2 linked regions of the Brasilonema sennae CENA114 genome follow. Each later gene encodes a partner of the first gene's protein in a complex. Links are inferred from orthologs where the notes say so. Each region holds a gene or a part of one and is shown in the gene's direction. Other genes may lie near its edges.

Region 1 (4,864 bases):
TGGCACTTTGAGGTAGCACTCTTTTGTTCTGGCTGACACGGGTAGCAGGTGCAGCGATGTAAAGATTGCCATTATCATCCTTCGCACCATGACCGGAGAAGTAGAACAGCACCAAGTCTTCTGAACTGCGGTTAGCAAAAAGGTTGTATATGGCATCTGCCATTGTGTCTTTTGTCGGATTCAATAGCAGGGTGATATCAGTTTCAGCAAAACCCCCTATGTCTGGATGCTGCAATACACGCTTCATTTCCCTAGCATCTCTGGTAGCGCTGGGCAAGGCTGACAGCCCTTGTTGATGATAATTGCTGACTCCAACCAGTAATGCTACCTTCTTCGCCATCTCTGACTCCTTATTCTCCAACAAATTCCTGGGCGGCTTTAATAGCTGCTATCAACTCAGCTTGGCTACTGGCTTTGGCTTTGAGAGTTTTACCATTAGCCGTGACTTCGATCTCAATCGTTTTCCCTAGTAGGCGATCGCCCAAAAGCCTCATGAAAGATTGAATCTTTGTTTTATTAACCTTAGCCGTCAGCACCCCCAGTAAATATCCACTTACAGACTTTGAGCCTTCTGGGGAATTCTCTACTGTCACAAGACCTGCATCTTCTACTTCAACCTCTTGTTTAATATCTTGTAGGAGATTCTCTGTTTTCTCTTGCAGTTCTGAATCTTCGAGACGATCATCTAAAAGCGTGAGTTTCACCTGAACATTTGACATGCAATTTATTTCTCCAACTGGTGGTGACTGAATTTACGGATTAATCAACGAATCCTCTGATGCTTACCTCTGACTTTGCCCTCAGCAAAATTCCCAGCACCCTCACTCTTTCCTCAAGCTCAAACACCCGCGTTAACACCTTAACCTTGGTAGTATGAGTTTCATATGGGGCTTTGCAGAAATTTTCCACCAATTCTCACGCCTTTGAGGGGGGGTGAGGAGGTGATTTTAACTTCTAAGTTATTTATGCTACACTAGTATTTCGTGGAGAGCTACGCTGAATGCCAATTTAAATGTAGATGCTAGACATGATGGTCTTTTTAGACACTTGACATATTATACCAAATTATACCAGTGGGTTGTCTACCCGTTATTGGTTGTTAAGAGCGGGTTTTGTTGAAAGGTTATTGATTTGTCTGGAGCAATAGAGGGGTAAACTTACACCACTTATATAAAGATTGCTTAGCATATAAAATAGAAGCAGCTAAATTAACTTCTATGACGCAATTTCATCTTCAAGCTCCCTTTCAACCGACAGGCGATCAACCACAAGCGATCGCCCAACTTATCACCAGCGTAAATAATGAAAATAGGTATCAAACTTTACTGGGAGCTACGGGAACAGGAAAAACTTTTACTATCGCCTCAGTGATTGAAAAAGTGGGGAAACCCACTCTCGTTCTTGCTCACAACAAAACTCTCGCCGCACAACTGTGTAACGAGTTGCGAGAATTCTTTGCTGAGAATGCAGTTGAGTATTTTGTTAGCTACTACGATTACTATCAGCCAGAAGCATATATTCCTGTCAGCGATACATATATAGAAAAAACGGCTTCGATTAACGATGAAATTGATATGTTGCGACACTCAGCAACGCGATCGCTCTTTGAACGCCGCGATGTAGTTGTTGTTGCATCTATTAGTTGCATCTATGGTTTAGGAATGCCCTCAGAATACCTGAAAGCTGCGATTCCCTTTCAAGTCGGTTTGGAAGTAAACCAACGGGAAATACTGAAAAACTTAGTATCCATTCAGTATAGCCGCAACGATGTGGAGTTAGGTCGCGGACGTTTTCGCGTCCGGGGTGATGTGTTGGAAATTGGTCCTGCGTATGAAGACCGAATTATCCGCGTGGAATTCTTTGGTGATGAGATTGACGCTATTCGCTACGTTGACCCTGTCACAGGTGAAATTATTAAGAGTGTAGAAGCGGTGAATCTTTACCCGGCGCGTCACTTCGTCACTCCAGAAGAAAGGTTAGAAGAAGCTTGCGATGCGATCGCAGCAGAACTCAAACAGCAAAAAGCACAATTAGAGGAAGCTGGGAAATTACTAGAAGCGCAACGCATAGACCAGAGGACGCGCTATGATTTGGAAATGTTGCGTGAGGTGGGTTATTGCAATGGTGTGGAAAACTATTCCCGTCACCTCGCAGGACGCCAAGCAGGGGAACCACCCGAATGTTTGATTGATTATTTCCCCAAAGATTGGCTGTTGGTCATAGATGAATCTCATGTCACTGTACCGCAAATACGCGGAATGTATAACGGCGACCAAGCACGGAAAAAAGTGTTAATTGAGCATGGGTTTCGTTTACCCAGTGCGGCTGATAACCGTCCATTGAAGGCTGAGGAATTTTGGACAAAGGTGAATCAGTGTATTTTCGTTTCCGCTACCCCCGGAAATTGGGAACTAGAAGTTTCTGAAGATCATGTCGCACAACAAATCATTAGACCAACTGGAGTTGTTGATCCAGAAATCATAGTCCGTCCGACAGAAGGGCAAATCGATGATTTGTTGGGCGAAATCAAAGATAGAGTTGACCGCCAGGAACGAGTGCTGATTACAACACTGACTAAGCGCATGGCAGAAGATTTAACTGAATATCTGCAAGACAACAGTATTCGGGTAAGGTATCTGCATTCGGAAATTAATTCGATTGAGCGAATTGAGATTTTGCAGGATTTGCGCGATGGTAGCTTTGATGTGTTGGTTGGTGTGAACTTGCTGCGGGAAGGTTTGGATTTACCAGAAGTTTCTCTGGTGGCGATTTTGGATGCTGATAAAGAAGGCTTTTTGCGTGCAGAACGTTCTCTGATTCAAACGATTGGAAGGGCTGCGCGTCATGTGCGAGGACAAGCGATTATGTATGCGGATACCTTAACTGATAGCATGATCAAAGCTATGGAAGAAACCGAGAGGCGTCGCAATATTCAAATGGCTCATAACCGGATGCACGGAATTACACCGCAACCAATTGTGAAGAAAAAATCGAGTAATGCGATTTTGTCCTTCTTAGAAGTGTCGCGGCGATTAAATGCAACTGAGTTAGATACAGTTGAGCAACATATAGATGAATTTCCCCTAGAAGAGATTCCAGGGTTGATTACTCAACTGGAAGCACAGATGAAAGAAGCGGCGAAAAAACTAGAGTTTGAAGAGGCGGCGAAATTGCGCGATCGCATTAGGCTGCTGCGGGATAAGTTGCTGGGACGCTAGATGCTTGCGGAGATATCTCGTACATTTCGCTACTGCATAACTGAGTCTTTAAACGAACTTATCGTTTCTGAAAGTGCTTCCCACAGGATTTGAACATCAATCTGTTGAGTGCGCCAGTTGGAGAATGCAGCTCGAATTGCTGGCACAGTTCCATAAACAGTTGGTGTTAGGAAAACCTTTCCACTATCGTGCAACATTTCCAGGAATTTTTTAATGGTGTCTAATCGAATCTCTTGCCCGTCAACTGACAAGGTAAAGCAGACGACATTCAGACGAACAGGAGCCAAAAGCTTGAAATCTCTACAACTTCTTATTTTCTCACCTAACAGTTGAGCTAACTCACAGTCTCTCTCGACGATGTCTTGATACCCCTGTGCACCATAAGCTATCAAGCTAAACCATGCAGGAAGTGCCCTGAATCGGCGTGAGTTTTCTGGAGTTAAGTGAACAAAATCAGGATTTTCAGCCGGGACTCCAAGATAAGCTGCATTATTTTGAAAGACTTCGAGTTGGAGATTTCGATGCCGTGTAAATTGCATAGCTGAATCATAAGGAACATTCAGCCACTTGTGAGCATCAATGGCGATCGAATCCGCAGTATCCAGTCCTTGTACCAGATGGCAGTATTTAGGTGAACAAGCTGCAAATCCACCAAAGGCAGCGTCTACATGTAGCCAAAAATTAAACTCTTGCTTGAGTGCTGCAATTCCCACTAAATCGTCAAAATCAGCGGTATTAACGGTTCCTGCATTTGCCACAACAATACATGGCTCCTGGCAACGACTCAAGTTTTTGGTGAGTTCGTCTAAGTCAATGGCTTCTCGTTCGGGTAAACAAGGAACAATTTGTAGATGACTTTTACCCATTCCAAGCATAGAAAGCGCTTTGCTGATGCACGAATGAGGTGAACCGCTGAAGATTTTGATAGCGGGCAAAGCATACAGTCCATTATGAGTAATATCGATCTTCAGCTGTTGAGCAATCCATTGTCTGGCTAATGCTAAACCCACAAAATTGGACATTGTCGCACCTGAGACAAATGTTCCGGAGTGGGAGTCTGATATCTGGAAGAGTTGGCGAAGGAAACTGATTGTCTCTCGCTCAACTTCAGGCGCAGAGGAATCTTTCGCACCGATGACATTTTGATCAAAGATACTCACAAGCCAGTCACCTGCAATCGCCGCAGGTGTAGAACCGCCAGTCACAAAGCCCAAGTAACGAGGACCGCTACTAGCAGTAATCCCTGCACCATACTTGTTGTTAAACGCCTCTAGAGCTTTCTCTGTACCAATCCCCTCTTTGGGCAAGGAAGCTATGTCATAGTTTGGAGGCACAACTCCAACGGGACGTTCGTTCAAACCTTGCAAAAATTGGGTTGCATGACTCAGAATTTTTCCGAGTATCGGGTTAAGGCGTGTGACATCGGTTTTTAAATTTCTATCCACTTTGTTTCACAAGCTGTGACTTTTAGTTACTAAGCCTACACAGAAATTTATTGTGTATGCAAATTTGATATCACTGTCCTTCGATCACCCTCAGCCATTTTTATTTTGATCGCTAACTGAACCGTGTGATAAAGTTACGTTACTTTTTTGGATTTTTAGCGCTAAATCAAGGACTTTCGTTTTAATACTGAGTGCTTATTT
Region 2 (3,251 bases), 640 kb from region 1 along the record:
ATAACAAATGACACAGGAGAGAGGCAAAACATTCCTTGTTAAGACGTGCTTTCTCAATCATTTAACTGTATGAAACAATACATCTACTATCTATAGATTGATAGATCTTGTGTTAATTTTTATTGTATTTGAGAATACAAAGCTAGTGGTAATGGTTTGTAAATGATCTCTCCCCTGGAGGGGCGATGGCTTCGCAGATCCCTAAATGCACACAGTTGAAGAAGAACACATAGGTCAGAACGCAGAACTCAGCAATATGATTGTATTGGTATTCAAACAAGGCAGCTTTTGGGTAAAAAGCAACAACCCAAAACGTGCCGCCCCAACCAATTGAATACACCGTATAGAGGGTGGGGTTTTAAACCCAAAGACTTCCGTACCAGAACTCTACAATTTATGCGCTTGTTTTTCTTTCTTATTCTGATTTGTGAGTTCTGAGTTCTGAGTTCTTTTCGATAAACAATATGTTGACTCTCGTTCGCTCTAGATAGTGTAGCCTAAGCTATAGTTATCTTTTCTCTATATTTAAAGCTAAGCGATACTTACTGCTCAATCCTAAGAACTCCTCACACCCATGACAACAACCACAGACTTTCTCAGTCACCTTAACCCCAGTCAACGCCGCGCTGTTGAACATCACTGCGGTCCCCTACTCGTTGTTGCTGGTGCGGGTTCCGGCAAAACACGAGCGCTGACTTATCGCATTGCTAATCTTATTTTGCAACATCGTGTCGATCCAGAAAATATCCTGGCGGTAACCTTCACCAACAAAGCCGCACGGGAAATGAAAGAACGTATTCAAAAATTATTTGCCGATCGCCTAGCAATCACAGAATACAACGAGCGGTTTGATTTATTGCCAGAAGACGACCAAACCAAGCTCAAGTCGAAAGTCTGGAAAAATTATATCAAAGATATGTGGTGCGGTACTTTCCACAGTCTACTTTCTCGCGTTCTCCGCTTTGACATCGACAAATACCAAGACGAAAAAGGACGCCAATGGACGCGGAATTTTTCCATCTTTGATGAGTCCGACGCCCAAAGCCTGGTGAAAGAAATCGTCACCAAACAACTTAATCTGGATAATAAAAAGTTTGAACCTCGTTCTGTGCGCTACGCCATTAGTAACGCCAAAAACCAAGGCTTATCACCCAAAGAATTTGAAACAGAACAACCCAATTATCGCGGACGGGTGATAGCAGAAGTTTACAATCACTATCAAAGCCGACTTGCACAGAACAACGCCCTCGACTTTGATGATCTTATCCTCGTTCCTGTCAGATTGTTTCAGCAGAACGAGCAAGTCTTAGGTTATTGGCATAATAAGTTTCGCCATATCCTGGTAGATGAATATCAGGATACCAACCGCACTCAATACGAACTCATCCGTCTTTTGACGACGAATAACGAAACCAAAAAGACTGATTGGGACTGGACAAATCGTTCCACTTTCGTGGTAGGTGATGCAGACCAATCGATTTATTCATTTAGAATGGCAGATTTCACCATCTTGTTGGACTTTCAGCAAGATTTTGGCGATGGTTTACCAGACGACGATACCCGCACGATGGTGAAGTTGGAAGAGAATTATCGCTCTTGTGAAAATATTTTGCAAGCAGCAAACCAACTGATTGAAAACAACACCCAACGTATTGATAAAATCCTCAAAGCAACAAGAGGTGCAGGTGAGGAGATTTTTTGTCATAAAGCAGATGATGAAATTGCAGAAGCAGATTTTGTCATTAAGGAAATTAGTTCTTTGGAAAATCAGCATCCAGAATTGAATTGGGGAAGTTTTGCCATACTTTATCGTACCAACGCCCAATCTCGACCGTTTGAAGAATTATTGGTGCGATCAGGAATTCCCTACACAGTTGTCGGAGGGATAAAGTTTTACGATCGCAAAGAAATTAAAGATGTCCTGGCTTACTTGCGGGCGATCGCCAACCCAGCTGATACACTCAGTTTATTGCGAGTGATTAATACTCCTCGGCGCGGAATTGGTAAAGCCACCATCGACGCACTCGTAAACGCCGCTCAAGAATTAGGCACAACCCTGTGGGAAATACTGATTGATGAGACATCAGTAAACACATTGGCTGGACGTTCTGCCAAAGCTGTTAATACTTTTGCCCAGATGATTCGTCATTTACAAGAACAAATAGAGACGGTTCCAGTTTCCGAACTTGTGCAAGGGGTGTTGGAAAACTCTGGCTACATTAAAGACTTGGAAACTCAGAGTACAGATGAAGCAGAAGACAGGTTGCAAAACGTCCAACAATTATTCAACGCTGCGCTGCAATTTGAAGAAGAGAACGAAGATGTGAACCTGCAAGCCTTCCTCGCCAGTACCGCCCTCAGTTCTGATTTGGATAACTTAAAAGAAGGAGAAACAGCAGTTTCGCTGTTAACTTTACACGCCTCCAAAGGGCTGGAGTTTCCTGTTGTGTTTTTAGTGGGGATGGAACAAGGACTATTTCCTAACTACCGTTCAATGAATGATCCAGCATCTTTGGAAGAAGAACGTCGGTTGTGCTACGTCGGGATTACTCGCGCCCAAGAACGATTGTACATAACCCACGCCCGCGAACGCCGCCTTTATGGTTCTCGGGAACCAGCTTTGCGATCGCAATTTCTCGACGAATTACCCGAAGAATTACTAATGACTCGACAAAAAAGCACTGTTGCTTATACAAAAGGTACTGCTGGTAGCACAGCCCAACGTACAACCAAACGAAACCAAGACACTACTGCTAGTTGGCAAGTCGGCGAAAAAGTTCTGCACAAAGCCTTTGGTATTGGAGAAATTACTCACATTTTTGGTTCAGGAAATAAAGTTTCTTTGGCAATTAAATTTGATAGTTTGGGGCAAAAAATTATCGATCCAAGAGTTGCACAGTTGCAACGGGTGGAGTGGTAATACTAGGATGCTTCCAGTCATGATTTAAAATCATGGTAAAACCCGTGTGAGGAGAAATGGCAGCTACATTAACAAAATGACATTCACCTGAAGGTTGCTGTTGTAGGTTGTGAGTGAGAATGTAATTTACTGTAAAATTATTGTTGTAACTAACTATTGACAGAATAATTAGTGAAAAACACAGCGTCAGAGATTGTATTTCTGATTGAAGAAGATCCTGAAGATGGTTATGTAGCAACCGCATTGGGTGAACCAATTTTCACCCAGGCTTCGGACATGACGACTTTAAAAGAAATGGTTCGTGATGCGGTTCGATGCCATTTTCCTGATG

What was found. Proteins that work in one complex are often made in the same cells at the same time.
Region 2: the proteins of uvrB (region 1) and pcrA are in contact, whole or in part, in a crystal structure (PDB 7EGT), measured with the Thermus thermophilus proteins. The link is inferred for Brasilonema sennae CENA114 from one-to-one orthologs. Residues at the interface, in WP_096411307.1 of Thermus thermophilus: Glu23, Leu25, Arg26, Asp27, Gly28, Glu29, Arg30, Phe31, Arg55, Glu326, Asp327, Phe328, Glu379, Ser382, Gln383, His398, Gly400, Arg401; in WP_096412145.1 of Thermus thermophilus: His654, Arg656, Phe657, Gln666, Asp668, Glu669, Lys680, Arg681, Leu682, Ser683, Lys685, Tyr686, Ala687.

What each region holds. Positions count from the first base shown.
Region 1 is NZ_CP030118.1:1,682,113-1,686,976, reverse strand. What follows is about bases 752-3,717. They hold uvrB (excinuclease ABC subunit UvrB), read left to right. Parts: upstream 752-1,217; coding sequence 1,218-3,218; downstream 3,219-3,717. Other genes in these bases: DP114_RS07090 (pyridoxal phosphate-dependent decarboxylase family protein), read right to left, coding at 3,248-3,717. In the rest of the region: DP114_RS07110 (PP2C family serine/threonine-protein phosphatase), read left to right, coding at 1-16; DP114_RS07105 (caspase family protein), read right to left, coding at 1-340; DP114_RS07100 (hypothetical protein), read right to left, coding at 351-719; more of DP114_RS07090, read right to left, coding at 3,718-4,663. UniProt on the Escherichia coli protein: The UvrABC repair system catalyzes the recognition and processing of DNA lesions. A damage recognition complex composed of 2 UvrA and 2 UvrB subunits scans DNA for abnormalities.
Region 2 is NZ_CP030118.1:2,321,038-2,324,288, forward strand. Bases 221-3,247 are described here. They hold pcrA (DNA helicase PcrA), read left to right. Parts: upstream 221-574; coding sequence 575-2,920; downstream 2,921-3,247. Other genes in these bases: DP114_RS09880 (2-oxoisovalerate dehydrogenase E1 subunit beta), read left to right, coding at 3,092-3,247. Also shown: more of DP114_RS09880, read left to right, coding at 3,248-3,251. UniProt on the Escherichia coli protein: A helicase with DNA-dependent ATPase activity. Unwinds DNA duplexes with 3'-5' polarity. Translocates on single-stranded DNA with 3'-5' polarity. Initiates unwinding more efficiently from a nicked substrate than double-stranded DNA.